2 regions of the Peribacillus sp. CSMR9 genome follow, and region 2 is predicted to be linked to the other one. Evidence: predicted binding sites of a transcription regulator. Region 2 holds the regulator's gene; the other holds the start of a gene.
The links. Region 2 encodes Rex, which represses fermentation and respiration genes when NADH is low (regulators of the CRP and FNR family bind a similar motif). Its sites were predicted from a motif close to TTGTGAAATATTTCACAA; they were not measured.
Positions count from the first base shown of each region.

Region 1: a site for Rex is predicted at 2,854-2,871, ahead of N9I19_RS20060 (L-lactate dehydrogenase). Genes of this name have one in related genera too.

Region 1 is NZ_JAOPHO010000062.1:1,468-11,622, reverse strand. It holds gene N9I19_RS20065 (L-lactate permease) at 238-1,812, opposite strand; gene N9I19_RS20060 (L-lactate dehydrogenase) at 1,855-2,787, opposite strand; gene N9I19_RS20055 (hypothetical protein) at 3,159-3,440, shown strand; gene N9I19_RS20050 (hypothetical protein) at 3,566-4,099, shown strand; gene N9I19_RS20045 (uroporphyrinogen-III synthase) at 4,280-5,095, shown strand; gene cobA (uroporphyrinogen-III C-methyltransferase) at 5,109-6,554, shown strand; gene N9I19_RS20035 (DUF4064 domain-containing protein) at 6,866-7,276, shown strand; gene N9I19_RS20030 (immunoglobulin-like domain-containing protein) at 7,467-9,125, shown strand; gene N9I19_RS20025 (hypothetical protein) at 9,457-9,651, shown strand; gene lepB (signal peptidase I) at 9,739-10,155, shown strand, end outside.
Region 2 is NZ_JAOPHO010000053.1:19,870-30,024, reverse strand. It holds gene tsaB (tRNA (adenosine(37)-N6)-threonylcarbamoyltransferase complex dimerization subunit type 1 TsaB) at 1-655, shown strand, start outside; gene rimI (ribosomal protein S18-alanine N-acetyltransferase) at 678-1,130, shown strand; gene tsaD (tRNA (adenosine(37)-N6)-threonylcarbamoyltransferase complex transferase subunit TsaD) at 1,127-2,137, shown strand; gene N9I19_RS18765 (ABC-F family ATP-binding cassette domain-containing protein) at 2,414-4,333, opposite strand; gene moaC (cyclic pyranopterin monophosphate synthase MoaC) at 4,465-4,971, shown strand; gene N9I19_RS18755 (redox-sensing transcriptional repressor Rex) at 5,002-5,664, shown strand; gene N9I19_RS18750 (YdiK family protein) at 5,695-5,907, opposite strand; gene N9I19_RS18745 (CPBP family intramembrane glutamic endopeptidase) at 5,904-6,629, opposite strand; gene groES (co-chaperone GroES) at 6,966-7,250, shown strand; gene groL (chaperonin GroEL) at 7,310-8,947, shown strand; partial or broken gene N9I19_RS25490 (IS6 family transposase) at 9,412-9,563, opposite strand; gene N9I19_RS18725 (sensor histidine kinase) at 9,755-10,155, shown strand, end outside.

The DNA.
Region 1 (10,155 bases), on a different contig from region 2:
GTGCGAGACTCCTGCGGGAGCAGCGGGACAGGTGAGACCCCACAGGCGTTTACGCCGAGGAGGCTCACCGCCCGCCCCGCGGAAAGCGAGCATCTGGAGGGGAAATCAACCACAACTCACTACCTGGTAAATAGCAACAAAGTATGTGAAAACAGCCAAATGTAAAAAAGGCTGCATTCAAGATGAACTGATCATCTTGGATGCAGTCTTTTTCGAAGCCGTGAGTTTTACTTGGATTCAATTAAAGAATAGCGATAAAATAAATGTCCAAATGCACACGAAGGCTAATAACCCAAAGCTGTATTTCAATGTCATTTTCGTTAAAGCGGATTCTTTTCCGGTTTCGCCAACTGCAGCCGTCGCGATTACAATCGATTGTGGAGAAACGAGCTTTGCCATGACGCCCCCGGCAGTGTTTGCGGAAACCAATAATGATGAGTTTGTCCCTATGATGTTGCCTGCCGTAGCCTGTATTGGAGCAAATAACGAATTGTTATTCACTACAGATCCAGTCATGAACACGCCGATCCATCCTAATAGCGGTGATAATAGCGGGAAGATTTGTCCTGTTGTCGCAACCGCTTCCCCCAAAACATTTGTTAATCCACCATATGACATCAATTTGGCTATGCCGATGATCGCACAGATCATGATGATTGGAATCCGAAACTCTAAAACCGTTTTTTTTAGGAGGGAAAGACCTTCACTGACATTAATGGCTTTCGTCGTAGCGATGGTCGTCAGCGCAGCCAATAAGATCGCTGTTCCCGTTGCACCGATTAAATCAATGCCGATCGTAATCGAAGATCCCGGAAATATGAATTTCAGGACAGCCGATTCAAGGATACCTCCTTGAGAGAACAGTCCTTTAAAGGCAGGAAAGCTCCAAATCAGAACAAATAGCGTCAATAGATAAAATGGAGACCATGCCTTTACGATATCACCCATTGAATGTTTTTCGAATTCAAATTCCTTGCCGTTGAGTAAAAATAAATGTTTAGGCTGCCACTTATTAAGAAATAACGCCAGCACCCCCATGGTTAAGAGAGATGGAATAATGTCAGCTAACTCTGGGCCTACAAAAACGGTCATGATCGCCTGGGACACTGTATAAGTAGTCGAAGTCACTAATATGGCCGGCAATACTTCTCTGATCCCCTTAACGCCATCCATCAGCCATATTAATAAAAACGGAATAGTAAAGTTAATGAGCGGCAGTGTTAAGGCTGTTATCATGGACACATTGATCGATGTTACATTTTCCAAGCCGAATGTCCCGATGATACCAACCGGTATACCGATTGCCCCGAATGCTCCCGAAGCACCATTTGCTATTAGACAGAGCATCGCTGCCTGTAAAGGCTTGAATCCCAATGAAACCAATAGGACGGCGCAGATTGCGATCGGTACACCAAAACCTGCTGCTCCTTCAAGAAAGGCGTTAAAGCAAAAACCAATAAGTAAGAGCTGAAGGCGTTGGTCTTGTGAAATCCCTGCTATGCTACCGCGTAACACCTCGAACTTTCCGGATTTAACAGAGATTTTATATAACCAGACCGCCATCACGATGATATAGCCAATCGGCCATATCCCTTGGAACGTACCTTGAACCACACTTCCGATTGCTTCTCCCAAAGGTAGATTAAAGAGGAAAAGGACGATAAGAAAGGTAACAAATAAGTTTAGAAGGGCTGCGTGGATTCCTTTCATCTTAAAAATCGTCAAGCATAATAGAAATAAAAGGATCGGTATAGCTGCAACTAATGCTGAAATGGCAAGATTATTAAATGGGTTGTATGTTTGTACTAACATAATGACAGCTCCCTGCGTAAGAAATTCTGGTTAGTGTATGAACTACTCCCAAAATTGGGCTTGAATATCTTGAAGCGTATGAACAGAGCGGGCAAACTGTTCTTTTTCGCTCTCGTTTAGGGTAAGCTCGACAATGTTTTTTGCGCCTGTGCGATTAATGACTGTAGGGGTACCAATATAAACATTACTATGGCCATATTCGCCTTCCAACAATGAGCCAACCGGTAAGACGACATTTTCATTCTTTAATATCGCTTTTGTGATTCTCGCCAATCCCATGGCGATTCCATAATACGTAGCACCCTTCGACTCAATGATCTGGTATGCAGCATCACGGACTTGAACGGCAATCTCTTTTTTTCTTGCTTCATTTAATTTTGGAGCTATCTGCAATCCGGAAAAATTGGCAGAGCTCCAAACCGGAAGTTGTGAATCACCATGTTCACCAATGATATAGGCATGGATACTTGTAGGTGCGGTATTAAATTCTTGCCCTAATAAAGAGCGGAATCTTGCAGAATCCAATATAGTCCCTGAACCAATCACTTTTTCTTTCGGTAAACCGGAAAATTTCCATGTCGCATATGCCAAAATGTCTACTGGATTCGTTGCGACCAAGAAAATGCCATTAAATCCAGCTTTCATGATGCTGCCTACGATCGATTCAAAAATGTTCATGTTTTTCCTTACAAGATCTAGCCTGGTTTCTCCAGGCTTTTGAGCGGCTCCAGCACATATGACTACGATTGCAGCATCCCTACAGTCCTCGTATGATCCGGATTTTATATTCATGGCACTAGGCGCATACACAAGACCATGATCTAGGTCCATAACATCGCCTTTCGCTTTTTCTTGATTCAAATCGACAAGAACCAACTCATCACATATTCCTTGATTCATCAAAGCATAGGCATAACTAGATCCAACTGCACCAGTACCAACTAAAACGACTTTATTTCCCTGTGTAGAATTCATAATGAATACCTCCAATTTTTTCGAAAGTAAAAAACTTCCTTAAAAGGGTATCTCCATCCTTTTAATATGTGAAATATTTCACAAGAGGTTGTAAAAAATTTTTCAGGTTGCATGTTTTTATGTTTGCAGATCTGTAATAAACAATAACATTGTGAATTATTTCACAATGTTATTGTACTACATAGCACTATAACATTACAACAAACAAAAATATTAATTAGGTTTTTTTTACATGATAGTAGCACCGTTTGCAGTAGTTGTCGGATCGGATCTGAGCAAAGTGAAGGCAGTTTAAAAAGGAGATGATACATGAAGCAAAGAATATAGTGTAAAGAAGGGATTTTCCGAAATAAAATAAAGGAGCTAAAAAGGTGTATATCATAATTGGAATACTAGTCGTCGTGATTGCATGTGTATTAACTGTCAAAATAATTTCCTATAAATACTGGACTTGTATCTATACGGCATTTGGAAATGATAATTATTTTAAGGTGATAGCGAAATTGGAAAACGAGGGTATACAATTCAAAACGAAAACGCCTATGAATTTAGGTTCCCAGGATTTTCAAAATCGCCATAAAACTACTCAATATGATGTTTTTGTGAAAAAAGAACATGAGCAAATTGCCCAAAGGGCCGTGCACAAGAATTGATAAATGGAAACTGGCTGTCCTGGTGGCAGTCTTTTTTTTACTTGGAAGGAAAGTTAAAAGGAGAGAATTTAAATTTAATGAAGAATTTGGGCTTATAAATAATTTCGGAGAAAGGGAATTGAAAGATGAAAAAACAATTGCTTAAAATTTCTGAAAGAGAAGAGTTTGTCGAATTATACTCGGATACAAATGATTTAAGGAAATTTGGTGTGGCTAAGATACTAAAAGTGTCAGATGCGTTTGTAGTGGCAGCTAATATTACTTCAACCGGGCTGTATGATGGATACAGTTTACTTTATCTTGAAAGCATTCACCAAATCAATCTCAATACGAAATACATTAAGAAAATCAAGAGATTATATGTGGCAAAAAAACAAAATCATATTGAATTCGTTGATGGAAATGAAGATTTACTTTTGAGTTTTCTGGATTTTGCACATGAAAATAACTTCATGGTTTCAGTTGAACTTTTTAATGCGGGATATGGTGATGTGCAGGGTTTTATTAAAAACCTGGAAGATGATATATTTGTAATTTCAATGGTGAACGAAGTGGGGGAGCTTGATGGTGAAGCATTCATTAAGTCGGATGCCATACATACCATTACGTGTGATGGTGAAAATGAATTCAATTTAATGCATTTATACTTCAGGAAATGAAAGTTCAAGGGTAATGCTGCTTTCTGCAAAGTGCTGCTAACCTATAATTTAATAGAGGATAAAAGAAAGAAAAAGGCGCAGATACTTTTGTTTTTTATAGTTTCAAAGACTGAAAATTTGTATAATGGTTGAGATGGATTAGAGGTTTCAAAAATGAATGTACATATAGGAGGGGCATGGATGAGTAAGCTTAATGGCAGGACCATTGCTTTATTGGGAGCGAGGAAGACGGAAGAACTTAGTAAAATCGTTGATAATCTTGGGGGAGTCCCGCTCGTTCGTCCAGCACAGGGGACGGTATTCCTTGATGATTCCCATTTGGAAGAGGATGTCACCCGTTTGATGGCAGGAGAGTTCGATTGGATCATCCTGACGACGGGGGTGGGGACGGAACTATTATATAAAACGGCATTGAAGATGGAAGCGGGAAATCGTTTCATAGAAGCTTTGCAGTCCATGAAAATTGCGGCTAGGGGCTATAAAACAGTGAATATGCTGAAAAAACTCGGCTTGCAGCCATTAATCCGTGATGATGATGGCAGTACGGCAGGGCTCGTTAGAAATCTGGAAGGCCATCTGTCCGGAGATGTAATGGTCGCTTTGCAGCTTCACGGCGATCCAGCGCCTCTTTTGATGAATTGGCTGGATGAGCAAAAAGTGGAACATAAAGAAATCCTTCCATACGAACATATACCGCCCGAAAAAGAAACGATGCGTCAGCTGATCGAAGAAATTCTTGGAGGGAAGGTAGATTCTGTCGTGTTCACGAGCGCACCTCAGCCTCGGAATTTGATGAAATTTGCCCGTGAACAAGGTGTGGAAGATAAAATAATTGACTGGTTTAAATCCGATGTGATTGCTCTTGCTGTCGGAAAAGTAACGGCACAAGTGGTAATAGATGAAGGAATCAAGCGGGTCATATATCCAGAAGATCAACGGATGGGCAGTGCAATGGTGGAGCTGGTGAAATATTATCAGGGCATTGCAAGCAGATAAGGGTGAGTGCGGCATGAACAAGGGCAAAGTCTATTTTGTGGGGGCAGGTCCGGGTGATGTGGGCCTGATTACCGTAAAAGGACAAAAGGCGATCGAAAAAGCGGATGTCATTTTATATGACAGATTGCTAAATCCCAAACTATTGGAGGCTGCCACTCTTGATTGTGAGTTGATATATTGTGGTAAGACACCTTATACGAATGGTATCAGCCAAGGGGAGATAAATGAGCTGCTTGTGTCCAAAGCAATGGCAGGGCATCGGGTCGTCCGTTTGAAGGGCGGTGATCCTGCCGTCTTTGGAAGAGTCGGGGAGGAAGCGGGATCGTTGAAAGAACAGGGGATCCCATTCGAAGTCATTCCGGGGGTTACGTCTGGCATTGCCGCATCCATGTACGCAGGAGTTCCCGTCACGCATCGGGATTATGGACGTTCCTTTGCGATGGTTACGGCCCATGACCAAACGAAGAAGGATATAGATTGGAATGGGCTTGTGAATAGTATGGATACGGTTGCCTTTTATATGGGTGTGGCCAACCTTCCTTATATCCGCGAAAATTTGATCAATCATGGAAAGCCAGGGAATACGCCGGCACTCGTCATTCAATGGGGCACTTATGGAAGACAGGAAACGGTCGAGGGGACCTTGGACGATATCGTCGAAAGGGTATGTGAAAGGTCGCTTGGCAATCCGGCGGTCACCTTGATAGGAGATATCATTTCACTAAGGGGCAAACTGCAATGGTTCGAAAACAAGCCTCTTTATGGACAACGATTTTTAGTGGCCCGGACCGGGACGGCAAAGAGTTCATTGGCAGAAGCCCTGCATGAACTTGGCGGTGATATCATTGAGTTTCCTAAATGGAATGCGGCAAAAGTGAAAATTGAAGAAAGTCAGCTGCTCTCGTTTCTTTTGTATGATCGAATTCTCTTCACTTCACCCGAAAGTGTCCATGGGTTCTTAGATTTACTAGCTGAATATGCCATTGATTACCGCCGGATTTCTTCGGAACTTTATGTATTATCGAGGAAATCGAAGAAAGTTTTACAACAACGCGGACTGATGGCCAAGCTCAAATCCGAGATGGTGGAAACTGGAACACTGTTGGTAATTGGAGATAGGGAACAGGAACAAAATTCGGAATATGGGGCAGAAGCTTATTTTCAATCCATCGATAAATTTGTTGATGAAAGATTCCTTGAAATCCTTCCGGGAATGCTGGACGGGAAAGAAGTCGATACGGTACTTTTTTCGAATCAGCATTCAGTGGATATGCTGATGGAATACGGGAACAAGGCAGACGTGGATATTGAAGCGCTGCTAAATCAAGCCTCCATCGGGGTAATCGGGAAAAGCACCGGCAAAAGACTTGAAGACTATGGATTTGCACAAGATATGATGCCCAAAGAGCCGTCTGTCGAAGAATTGGTGGCGTTGATCGTGAATAGGAATGTTTATTAGACTCTGAAAAAAAACAGAGTCTTTTTCCTTTTTTTACCAAAAAAAACTGGTGTTAATGATATGCTTTTCCTTTGGGTATTTTTCGTAAATAGGGCGTTGGTTAGCTGCAATCATCATATTAATATTTAATTTTGCCATACTGCCTGTTCTTTTTTCAAAAGAGCTAAGCACTGGCACTTTTACTATGCATCAGGAAAAGGATGATACCCAATGGGCGCTCACGAGATTTCGTGGAGGAAGGAATAAAAGTCTTTTATTTCTTCCCAAATTGGGTATCATATATAAGTGACTTTTCTAGGGAGGCGAAGCAAATGAAACGCACATGGGAATTCGTATTAAGTATCATAGGCGTGAGTATCGCTGCGATTTCTTTAATCGTGACGATTATAGCGGCAGTTTATCTCAACAGTATCGATTTGACGGAAATGATGGACTACTCATTAATGACAGATTCCGAGTTTTCGACAACTGAGGTGGATATGTCAATCAAGTTGTTCATGGGCTTATTATGGGCGGGGGTCATATCGCTGTTTATTGCATTGGCAGGCGGCTTGATCGCTATCTTTCTATTAAAAGGCGGCAAAGCGAAGGGAGCCGGAATCTTAATGGTCATTACGGGCATTCTGACGGTCTTTCATGTATGGCCGCTTATCTTCTTCATCGTGCCGGGAATCATGTGCCTTGTAAGGAAACCAAGGGAAACGGTGGAAGTGATCGGATGATCCAACACTATACATAGTTTTGTAATTTGAAACAAAGGAGCTGACCCGAAGATGCGGGTCAGCTCCTTTTATTCTGAACTGGAAAAATAGTGGATATTTTAGGGGAATATACCTTTTTGTACCTGCAATCACCAGTCTATCATGTTACTATTATTATAAAGTTAAATATTAATAGACTGGAGTTCGATCAATGAAGATACCTTTAATGAAAGTTGGAATAATGACCTGTTTAACATTCGGTTTGTTCAATGGACAGGCTCTTGCGGAGTCTGGAGTAACCAAAGTCTGTTCAGCTTTTGGTGAAATCCAACCGGAGAAAAATCCTTCCCATAAGCAGATTAATTGTTTACTGACGAATGCGGCAATGGTGGCTGAAATCCCCCCTGAAGTAGTAAAAGCGGTGGCTACGCAGGAAAACGGGGATTGGAGGCAATTTAATGATGCGGGCCAACCTATAAAGTCCGGTGATGGCGGTATCGGTCTAATGCAGCTTACCAATAAAAGTGGGTATGACCAGAAAAAGTTGGAAAGTGATATAGTCTATAATATCGAGGCAGGCGTCGAGGTACTGAGTGACATGTATTCTAGAAGGGATTTGCCCAAGATCAAGGGTGCAGGACGCAAGGTCATTGAAAATTGGTATTTCCCAGTAATGGCTTACAATGGGACAAAACCGGTGAACAGTCCTCTTTACCAGGAAAACGGGAAAAGAAATGCGAATGCCTACCAAGAGGAAGTATTTTCCGAATTGGAAAACCAAAGTTTTTTGAATGGCACTAAACTGGCAATCTATCCATTTAAAACATCGGACTTTCAATATGACCGGGAGAGCACTGAAAATATCACCTTTAAAAAGCTGGAATACACACTGACAGATCAAACGCATGACTCTGTTTATTGGTTCAAGGCAGGAGACAAAGTGGTGACGACATCCAGCGCGAATATCAGGAAAGAAATAAGCACTACGGCAGGTGCAGTATCTGTGCCGCTCAATACAAGCTTAATCATCACAGGGAAATTTGACTATCACGAATCTAAGGGAAATAAATTTGTCTGGTATCCTGTACAAACGGAGGACAAAAAGATTAAGGGGTATGTTTCATCAGCTTACATCTCCAATAGGCTATCGATTGTCGTCCCTATCAAGGATACGAATAAACCTGTGATATCAGGGGCTGCTAGTAAATCCATTCCTTTCAACTCAACTTTTAATCCTAAAACCGACGTAAAGGCAAAGGATGATAAAGATGGTGACTTAACGAGTGCCATCCGTGTGGACGGTAAGGTGGATACCAAGAAAGTGGGCACCTATAATTTGACTTATACGGTAGCTGACAAGGCTGGGAATGTTGCAAAGGCCACAAGGAAAATAACCGTTTATGATCAAGTCAAGCCTGTGATTTTTGGTGCTGGGAATAAAACCATCAAACTTAATTCTTCATTTAACCCAAAAACAAACGTGAGTGCCAAGGACAATGCCGATGGCAACCTGACAAGTAAAATTAAAGTGACGGGTACAGTGAATACGAAGAAAAAGGGGACCTATACATTGAAGTATACGGTCACCGATCAATCGAGAAATGCAGTGACAGTCACCAGAAAGATCACGATAGATGGCACCAAGCCGGTCATTTCCGGTGCCAAGAGTAAAACCATTGCCTACAACTCGACATTCAATCCTAAATCAGGTGTATCTGCGAAAGATAACCTGGATGGCAACTTGACAAGTAAAATCAAGGTGACGGGTACAGTGAATACGAAGAGAAAGGGTTCCTATACATTGACTTACACAGTTACGGATAAATCGAAGAACAAGGCAGAGGTAAAAAGGAAAATTACAGTTAAATAGATGGAAAAAAGGATTCCGGTAATAGTGGAATCCTTTTTTGATGAGTGGAATGATTTTGGCTGAAAGCTGGTATAAATAATAGGAGAAGGTATTCAGTGATTTGATCTTCCAGGGCGGAGTGGATATTGATAAAAATGCTATAGTTGTAAATAGATGTAATTATAATTGATCTGAAGGGAGATTGTTTATGGGCATGTAAACTGGATGGATCAGGTTTTTAGGATTATGAAAGGGACGGCGGGCTGAAAAATAATCCTGGCCTTGGAAAACCGCTTCCGGAGTCGGCACTATCGGGAGATATATATGAAAGACTTCTTGACGAAGGCCAAGGATGCCGGTTACCTGCTATCCCGAATTGGTTCGATTGAAAAAAATCAATGAACCTGAATCGGAATTAATGAAACGAATTGACGATATTAATGAGAAAGTCCGTACATATAATGCGATTTGTCCGGCGCAAATGCAGAGCAGGGAAATAGAGTTGGAAAGTATCGAAATCCAACACGGAATTGGTAATTACTGTTAATGCGTAAAATGTAGGTATTTGTATGAAGTGATCATACAAGGATTATGATATAATTGCATCAATAAAAAACAGAGAGAGGGACTACAATTGGAAAAAAGAAAAGAAGTTTTTTCATGGATAAAAGCGATCGGGATTGCAGTCATTCTAGCTTTTTTAATTCGAACATATATTTTTGCACCGATTGTCGTGGACGGTGAGTCAATGATGCCGACTCTGCAAGACCACGAACGAATTGTTCTTAACAAGTTTGGAACGAATATCGATAGTATCCACCGGTTTGATATTGTCGTTTTTCATGCAACGGTAGATAAAGATTATATAAAAAGGGTTATCGGTCTGCCAGGTGACCATATTGAATATAAAGACGATACGCTTTATATTAATGGGAAAGCTTATGAAGAACCATACTTGGACAAATATAAGAAACAGATGGCAGGTTTGCCGCTGACTGAATCCTTCAAGCTCGAGGATCTTACAGGCAGCATGACAGTGCCGGATAACCAG
Region 2 (10,155 bases):
AGGGATTGCGCTGATAAATGGGAGTCAAGTAATTGGTGAGTATACGACGAACCTAAAGAAAAACCATTCGGTGCGGGTAATGCCAGCAATTGAGATGCTGTTAAGGGATTGTGATACTAATCCGAAGGAATTGACTAAGATAGTGGTCGCTCAAGGTCCAGGCTCTTATACAGGCGTCAGGATTGGTGTGACGATTGCGAAAACCTTGGCCTGGACGCTTCAGATTCCGTTATCAGGTGTTTCCAGTTTAGAAGTTTTAGCAGCAAATGGACGTTATTTTAACGGGTTGATATCTCCCTTGTTCGATGCAAGAAGAGGGCAGATTTATACTGGATTATATGAAATGAAAAACGATCTGTTAAAAACAGTCATGGAAGATTGTAATATTCTATCCTCTGAGTGGGCGATGCGATTGAAGGAATTAAATCGTCCTGTTTTATTTGTTGGCCAAGATGTTGACATCCATCGGGATGCGATTACGGAAGCGTTAGGCAATTTAGCAGTATTTGCTCCGGTACAGTCGTTTAACTCAAGACCAAGCGAACTGGCCTTCATTGGTCTGGATAAGACTGAAGTCGATGTTCACCAGTTTGTACCGAATTATATCCGCATGGCTGAAGCAGAAGCTAAGTGGCTTGAACAGCAGGGGAAATAAACAAGGAAAGCGACCGATTATTATGAGTAAAACATTGACGTTCCGAAAGATGAATACGGAAGATATCGACCAAGTGCTTAATGTGGAAAAGCAGTCCTTTACTTTGCCTTGGAGCCGGGAAGCTTTTTTTAATGAACTGAATCATAATCAATATGCTGTATACATGGTGATAGAGGATGAAGGGAAAATTGCCGGTTATTGCGGTGCGTGGATCGTCATTGATGAATCGCACATTACCAATATAGCAATATTGCCAGAATACCGAGGGCAAAAGCTTGGGGAAGCTTTGCTCAGGAAGATGATTGAAATCTCCATTTCGATGGGTGTGGTGAGGATGACGCTTGAGGTCCGTGTCAGTAATGCAGTAGCCATTTCGCTTTATGAAAAACTAGGTTTCCAAAAGGGTGGAATCCGAAAAAATTATTATACAGACAATCAAGAAGATGCTTATGTTATGTGGGTGAATTTTTCATGAAAAAAGATCAATTTATATTAGGAATTGAAACGAGCTGCGATGAAACTGCGGCAGCTGTCATAAAAAATGGAACAGAGATACTGAGTAATGTCGTGGCTTCACAAATCGAAAGCCATAAACGTTTTGGCGGTGTCGTCCCGGAAATAGCTTCCCGTCATCATGTAGAACAAATTACGATCGTTCTTGAAGAAGCACTGCTTCAGGCAGGTGTGACTTATGAAGACTTGGATGCCATTGCCGTTACAGAAGGTCCCGGACTTGTAGGGGCACTATTAATAGGCGTGAATGCGGCGAAGGCTGTAGCTTTCGCACATGGAATACCGATTGTCGGTACGCATCATATCGCGGGTCATATCTATGCAAATCGGCTTATTCAGGAGATCGAATATCCTGCGCTTTCTTTAGTCGTTTCGGGAGGCCATACGGAATTGGTGCTTTTAGAAGAACCGGGTTCTTTCAAGGTGATAGGGGAGACGCGGGATGATGCAGCAGGTGAGGCGTATGATAAAGTGGCTCGAACCTTGGGGCTCCCTTATCCTGGTGGCCCTCATATCGATAGACTTGCACAAGAAGGTTCACCTTCATTGAAACTGCCTCGGGCATGGTTGGATGGCAGCTATGACTTTTCTTTCAGCGGGTTGAAATCAGCTGTAATCAACACTTTGCATAATGCAGAACAGCGCGGGGAAAAAATTGAACCTAAAGATTTGGCGGCAAGTTTCCAAGCAAGCGTGATAGAAGTGCTTGTAATGAAAGCTGTTAAGGCTGCCAAGGAATATAATGTGAAACAGGTATTGCTCGCCGGAGGAGTTGCGGCAAATAAAGGCCTGAGGGAAGCATTAACGGAAGCTTTTAAGGATTTACCTATGGATATATCCATTCCGCCCCTCTACCTTTGTACGGACAATGCGGCCATGATCGGTGCTGCCGGCAGTGTCATGTTTGAAAAAGGTAAGCGCTCCGGATTGGATTTGAACGGAAATCCCGGATTGGATATAGAAGCATAATTGACGTGAAGACAGGACCTTAACTTCGGGATCCTGTCTTTTTATCGTGTTTAATAAAAAAATAGAATATTCTGTGGATAAAGTTTATTTGACAATCAAACTGCATGTGTATAAACAGGAGTTTTGTGGATAAGTGGATATGTTTCTGTGGATTATGTGTATAACTCGAATCAATGGCTAGTAAACGGCAAGTGATTTGTTAATAATTTTGTGGATAACTTTTAGGGGCATTTTAACTGGAAAAGAAAAGACCGAGTCATTTGACTCGGTCAATTGTCATTCTTCCAGTTCAGCCCATTCTTCGAGAAGCAGGTCTAATTTTTCCTGTGCTTCATCAAGCTTTGTTTGGACTTCCATTACTTTCTCATGGTCCTGGAAAACATTTGGGTCACATAGGTGTTCGTTGTATTCGTTTATTTCGGTTTCAAGAAGCTCCATGGCCGCCTCGATTTCCTCAATGCGCCTTTTTCGCTGGCGTTCAGCTTTTTTTGCTTCCTTATCAATTTTATAATTTGTTTTTTCTGCGGCTACATCTAAGGTTTTTGCGTGATTTTCCTGTTCAAGTTCTTTGATTTCAGCTTGCTCCTGTTTCTTCTCTACGTAGTAATCATAATCACCGAGGAATTCTTCGTTTCCGTCTTTGGAAAGCTCGATCACTTTCGTTGCTATCCGATTTATGAAATAGCGGTCATGTGAGACGAAAAGAATGGTTCCTGGATAATCGATCAATGCGTTTTCAAGCACCAATTTACTGTCGAGGTCTAAATGGTTTGTTGGCTCATCAAGAATTAAAAAATTCCCTTTTTCCATCATCATTTTGGCTAGAGCTAGCCTGGCCTTTTCGCCGCCGCTTAGTGTGGAAACGGTTTTCAAAACATCGTCCCCACTAAAAAGAAAATTACCGAGTACGGTTCGTATGTCTTTTTCCGGTTTAAGGGGATAATCATCCCATAATTCATTGAGTACGCGTTTATTGGAAATAAGGTTAGCCTGTTCCTGATCGTAGTAGCTAACTTCGACGTTCGTTCCAAAACGGAAATTCCCAGAAAGTGCAGGCAGCTTAGAGATGATCGTTTTCAATAACGTTGATTTTCCAACGCCATTTGGGCCAACAAGAGCTATGCTCTCTCCTTTTGTCATCCGGGAATTTATATTTTTTGATACCGTTTCCCCTTCGTAACCGATAGCCAAATCCTGTAGGTGTAGCACTTCATTTCCGCTTTGCCTTTCAATCTGGAAAGAGAAATTAGCGGATTTTTCATCACCTTGCGGCTTGTCCAATACATCCATCTTTTCGAGCTGTTTGCGTCTGCTTTGTGCTCTTTTCGTTGTGGAAGCCCTTGTGATATTGCGTTGGACAAAGTCGCGAAGCTTTTCGATTTCCCCTTGTTGTTTCTCGAAAAGCTTCATGTCCCGCTCATAATCTTCCGCTTTTCCCTCTAGGTAAGAACTATAATTGCCATAGTACTTTTTCATGTTATTCCGGGAAATTTCATATACCTGGTTTACAACTTTATCTAGAAAATAGCGGTCATGGGAAACAATAAGAACAGCTCCTTGGTAGCCTTGTAAATATTGTTCAAGCCAAGAAAGGGTTTCGATATCCAAATGGTTCGTTGGCTCATCCAGAATCAATATATCCGGTTTCCTTAAAAGCAGCTTCCCTAAAGCAAGTCTTGTTTTTTGCCCACCGCTTAAAGTGGAAATTGGGGTAGAATAGTCAAAATCAGCAAACTGAAGTCCATGCAATACTGAACGAATATCCGCTTCATATTGATAACCGCCCTTCTCTTTGAAAGCTACCATCAAACTGTCATATTCATTTAATACTTTTTGGTAAATTGCTTCATTTTCAAAGATGTCAGGTCTGGCCATATCAGCCTCAAGGCGACGCAGTTCTTTTTCTTGTTCTATTAGGTCATTGAATACAGTCAGCATTTCATCCCAAATGGTCAGTTCTGATTCCAGTCCCGTGTCCTGTGCCATATATCCGATGGTGACACCTTTTGGTTTGATTATTTCACCGCCATCATGGGAAAGCTGCCCGGCTATGATTTTTAGCAGAGTAGATTTTCCAGCGCCATTTCGGCCGACAAGTGCAATTCTATCCTTATTTTGAACTTCGAGCTTCATATTTGATAAAATAAGTTCAGCTCCATAATATTTCGATAGTTGATTGATTTGTAATAAAATCATAGATTTCACCTCAATTGATTATTGTTAGTGTAACGTATTATAGTTATTATCGGCAACAGCTTGGTTCCAAGCAAAAACAAGCTATTACATAAAGTGGAATAATAGTGTATGATTTAGGAGGGGTTACTTAAATGGGAGACTTAACGCATTTTAATGAACAAGGCCGGGCTAAGATGGTTGATGTGACTGCTAAGCCTGAAACATCCCGGACGGCAATAGCTCAATCGAGCATTTTATTGAACGATGAAATATATGAGTTGGTCACGAACCAGAAAATGAAAAAAGGTGATGTACTGGCCGTTGCACAGGTTGCAGGAATCATGGCCAGCAAAAATACATCCAATATAATTCCAATGTGCCACCCTATTGCTCTGCAAGGGGTCAATATAGCCTTTGAATGGGAAAAAGAAGATGAAGGATATAGGCTTAGGATTGAAACGGAAGCTAAGACAAAAGGGAGTACAGGTGTGGAAATGGAAGCGTTAACAGCTGCAACCGTGACTGCCTTGACTATTTATGACATGTGTAAGGCCCTTGATAAGGGAATGGTAATCGGGCCTACATTCTTAGTGGAGAAAACAGGCGGAGTGTCTAGTAACGATTATAAAAGACAAGTAATTCAAACAGATAGAGATTAAGTTGAAAAGCATGTGTGAAGGCGGGGAAGAATGATGAACCATGACCCAAAGATACCGCAGGCAACAGCCAAAAGGTTGCCATTGTATTATCGATTTTTAAAGAACTTACATTCCTCAGGCAAACAAAGAGTTTCCTCGGCAGAGCTAAGCGAAGCTGTAAAGGTGGATTCTGCGACCATTCGCCGTGATTTTTCCTACTTTGGAGCGCTTGGAAAAAAAGGCTACGGCTACAATGTCAATTATTTATTATCCTTCTTTAGAAAAACACTAGATCAAGATGAACTGACAAAAGTCGCTTTAATCGGAGTGGGGAATTTAGGGACTGCTTTTTTAAATTACAATTTCATTAAAAATAATAATACGAAGATTGAAATGGCATTTGAAGTTTCAGAAGATAAGGTCGGCAAGCAAATAGCTGATGTGCCAATCTATCATATGGATCAAATCGATACACTATTGCAGGAAAATAATATTACTGCGGCTATTTTGACAGTGCCTGCTCAGGTAGCACAGACGATAACCGATCGTCTAGTCAAAGCTGATATAAAAGGAATATTGAATTTCACACCTGCACGGCTGACGGTACCCCCATCCATAAGGGTTCACCACATTGACCTGGCCGTGGAGCTTCAGTCGCTCATCTACTTTCTGAAACATTATCCTGTAGTGGAAGAAGCTGCATTGGAGGAATGAAAAAAAACGCTGCATCTTCGCAGCGTTTTTTTATTTTTTCTTATTTTTTTGGGCGGCTTTAATCTTAAAGTGAAGCATGATCATGCGTAATCCCGATCCAAAGTCTAAAGTCGCAATTAGTACAAGTATGTAGGCAAAGATTCCCCATCCGGAAGAACTGACGGTTTGAATCGCGATAGCGGTAAAAAGAGCTCCTAAGCCTGCATAGATGATACCCATGAATAATGGTGATTGACGTTTCATAATAAACCTCCGATGAAGGCCTGTGCAGTATCTAGCATCTTCTCAATATCATCCCGATTTACAACTTGAAAGATGATAACAAGCGTATTCATCGCAATATGTGCGCTCATGGAAACGAGGATGCGGCCCGTTTTCGCATAAAGAAAAGCAAAGGTAAAACCCATTGCCGAATATAAAAGAAGATGTTCCAATTCACCATGCGCCAAGCCAAAAATAACTGAACTGAGTAAAGCAGAAATAAAGAAGTTAAAGCGTTTATGAAGTGATCCGAAAATGATTTTCCGAAAAATGATTTCTTCCAATATAGGTCCAATAACTGAAGTGACGAAAATGACTATGGGAACTTGGTAAATGAGTGAAATGAGCTGCTGTGTATTTTCAGATTCAGACTCCACCCCAAGCATCTGTTCAATGTATCCAGCAATGCTTTGCGCAAAAAGAGCGAGGAACACTCCGGCAAATGCCCATAATATGGACGTGGGAATGGAAGCTGGAGTGCTTCTGTCCATTTTTTCCTTCATATCTTTTCTCATTAAAAACAGGATCAAGGATAGAGCAACGAAAAAGCTGAATACGATCCAGTATGCTGCAGACTTCACCTGGAGTTCATCAGCAGTCATTCCAGTTGAAGACCCGATCAGCATGAAAAGAGGTACCCCAACAATACTGGATAATTGCATGGAAATGTAGGTGATGATGACGAACCAATATTCTTTTTTCAAAAATGAAAACTCCTTTTATTTAGTCACCCATTCCGCTTAGAACGTTCCTGATATGGGGACAATCTATAAACGCATACTCCAAAATGGTATCAAATAATGAGACAGAACACCACTTAAAGGTACCCCTAACAAAACATTTTAGCACCTTTGTTAAAAGAATCATTATGCTAAAGTAGTATACCCGAAATTTATCAGAAATTAATAAAAAATTTTCGATAAGATACTTGCAAAAAAGGCTCGGTTTATTTAATATTATAAATGTGTTAGCACTCGATGGTGAAGAGTGCTAATAATCATGAAACAAATTATCAAGAGAATATGAGGAGGTTGTTTCACTTGTTAAAACCATTAGGTGATCGCGTTATTATTGAACTAGTTCAATCTGAAGAAAAGACTGCAAGCGGTATTGTTCTTCCTGATACTGCAAAAGAAAAGCCACAAGAAGGTAAGGTAGTAGCTGTTGGTACTGGCCGTGTCCTTGAAAATGGCGAACGTGTTGCTTTAGAGGTTGCCCAAGGCGATCTAATTATCTTCTCAAAATATGCAGGTACTGAAGTTAAATACGAAGATACTGAATACTTAATTTTACGTGAAAGCGACATTCTAGCTGTTATCGGCTAATTATACATCATACTTAACTGAACGAAAATTTTCTTAAAATTTTAGGGAGGTACTTATAAATGGCTAAAGAAATTAAATTTAGTGAAGAAGCTCGCCGTTCCATGCTTCGTGGTGTGGACGCACTTGCAGATGCAGTTAAAGTAACGCTTGGACCAAAAGGTCGTAACGTGGTTCTGGAGAAAAAATTCGGTTCACCGCTTATCACAAATGACGGTGTGACGATCGCTAAAGAAATTGAATTGGAAGATGCATTCGAAAACATGGGTGCGAAATTGGTTGCTGAAGTAGCGAGCAAAACAAACGACGTAGCTGGTGACGGTACAACTACTGCAACGGTTCTAGCGCAAGCGATGATTCGTGAAGGTCTTAAAAACGTAACAGCTGGTGCAAACCCAATGGGTATCCGTAAAGGAATCGAAAAAGCGGTTAATACTGCAATTGCAGAATTAAAAGCTATTTCTCAACCTGTTGAAAACAAAGAATCGATTGCACAAGTTGCTGCTATCTCTTCAGCTGATGAAGAAGTGGGCCAACTGATTGCTGAAGCTATGGAACGTGTTGGTAACGACGGCGTCATCACAATCGAAGAGTCTAAAGGTTTCACAACTGAATTGGACGTTGTAGAAGGTATGCAGTTCGACCGTGGATATGCTTCTCCTTATATGGTTACAGATTCAGATAAAATGGAAGCTGTTTTAGATAATCCATATATCTTAATCACGGATAAAAAAGTAACGAATATCCAAGAAATCCTTCCTGTACTTGAGCAAGTTGTTCAACAAGGGAAACCACTATTATTGATTGCTGAAGATGTAGAAGGCGAAGCGCTTGCAACTCTTGTTGTGAACAAACTTCGTGGAACATTCAATGCAGTTGCGGTTAAAGCTCCTGGATTCGGTGACCGTCGTAAAGCAATGCTTGAAGACATCGCAGCTCTTACAGGCGGCGAAGTAATCACTGAAGAAATCGGACTTGATCTTAAATCTGCAACAATCGAATCTTTAGGACGTGCTTCTAAAGTGGTTGTTACAAAAGAAAATACAACAATCGTTGAAGGTTCTGGAGATACAGCTCAAATTCAAGCTCGTGTAAACCAAATCCGTGTTCAATTAGAAGAAACAACTTCTGAATTTGACCGTGAAAAATTACAAGAACGCCTTGCTAAATTAGCTGGCGGTGTAGCGGTGATCAAAGTCGGTGCAGCTACTGAAACGGAATTAAAAGAACGTAAACTTCGTATTGAAGATGCATTGAACTCCACTCGTGCCGCTGTTGAAGAAGGTATCGTAGCCGGTGGTGGTACAGCACTTCTTAACGTATACAATAAAATCGCTGAAATTCAAGCGGAAGGCGACGTAGCAACAGGCGTGAAAATCGTTCTTCGTGCTATCGAAGAGCCTGTTCGTCAAATCGCTCACAATGCTGGACTTGAAGGCTCTGTAATCGTAGAGCGCCTTAAAGGCGAAGCAGTTGGTACTGGCTTCAATGCAGCTACTGGACAATGGGTGAACATGATCGAATCCGGTATCGTCGATCCTACAAAAGTAACTCGTTCAGCTCTACAAAACGCTGGTTCTGTAGCAGCCATGTTCTTAACAACAGAAGCTGTTGTAGCTGACAAACCAGAACCTGCTGGTGCTGGCGGCATGGGCATGCCTGATATGGGCGGCATGGGCGGAATGGGCGGCATGATGTAATCATCGCTTAAATCCCTTAATATAGGGGTTTAACGAGGATTCAGAGTGAATGCTCACCAAACATGTGAATATTTTTAAAGTTGAAGGCCTCCCACAGTTTACTGTGGGGGCCTTTTTCTTTGTTGTCAGTCATGTGAGCATACATCGTTATGTGAGACTGTATGCCCTAATTGTTGTTTCAGTAACTATGCGTGCTGAACGATTGCTGCGTAATTTCCTTATTGGTATATGCGGTAACTTCCTAATAAGAAGTTGTAACCGTATTGCAGGCAGTTTTTGCACTAATGACTTGTATAAAAACATAGAGATCTAATATTCTTTTCATCTATGAATCATGATGCTACTATGTATTCAATCTCGCATTGGACAGACTTCACCCCTTGTTGAAGTGATCCTTTTTTCAGCCCAACAGTTCATCTCCACTTTATAGATATCTGTTTGGCTATTCGAAATGTTTTTAATCCTAGCATAGAACGGACTTTCTTATCCAACTCAGGAACATATTGAAGGACCAACGCAGTAGAGCTATGGATAAGCATCGTTCCTCCATGATTTTCATAAAATCATGAAAACGCAAGTTGTACCGAAGGAACCACCTTACTGTGTGAATAATAATTTCAAGTACATAATGCTTCTAAAGAGATTACTTGCAGGATGTTCGGATTTTTACACCAGAACCCATTTTTTGTAATTTTCATAATTACGATGAATTGCGTATAATGGAAGGGTATACATGAACTTAAAATAAATCCGAAATGAAAGAATGGTCATCATTCTATTCTATAAGCAATTAAAGGTGAAATGATTATGATATCTAGTCTTATGAAGTCTTGGACAATATGGATGAAAATTGGTGTAATGTTATTCGGGGTATTCTTATTATCGTGGTTGGGCCCTGACGAAATTGGCCTGACTGATTTTCTTATTTCATTAAGAGAAGATGAAGAAACAGGAAATAAGTTAATGCTTGCCGTTTTTTTGTTAGTGTCTTTAAATACAGTTTTAGCTTTGTTTCATTATATTGGTGCACTGCTGTTGGGAGACGAAATCGCTGCTCGTTTAAACCGTCCATGGTTAAAAATCATCATTCCTCTTATTGTTATTCCTCTCGACTATATCGTGATAAATGCTTATTATTCATTAACATACTCATTTAGCGCCTATGCGTTGTTATTGTTGTTCGCAATCTTATTATTGCAAGCCTTTGA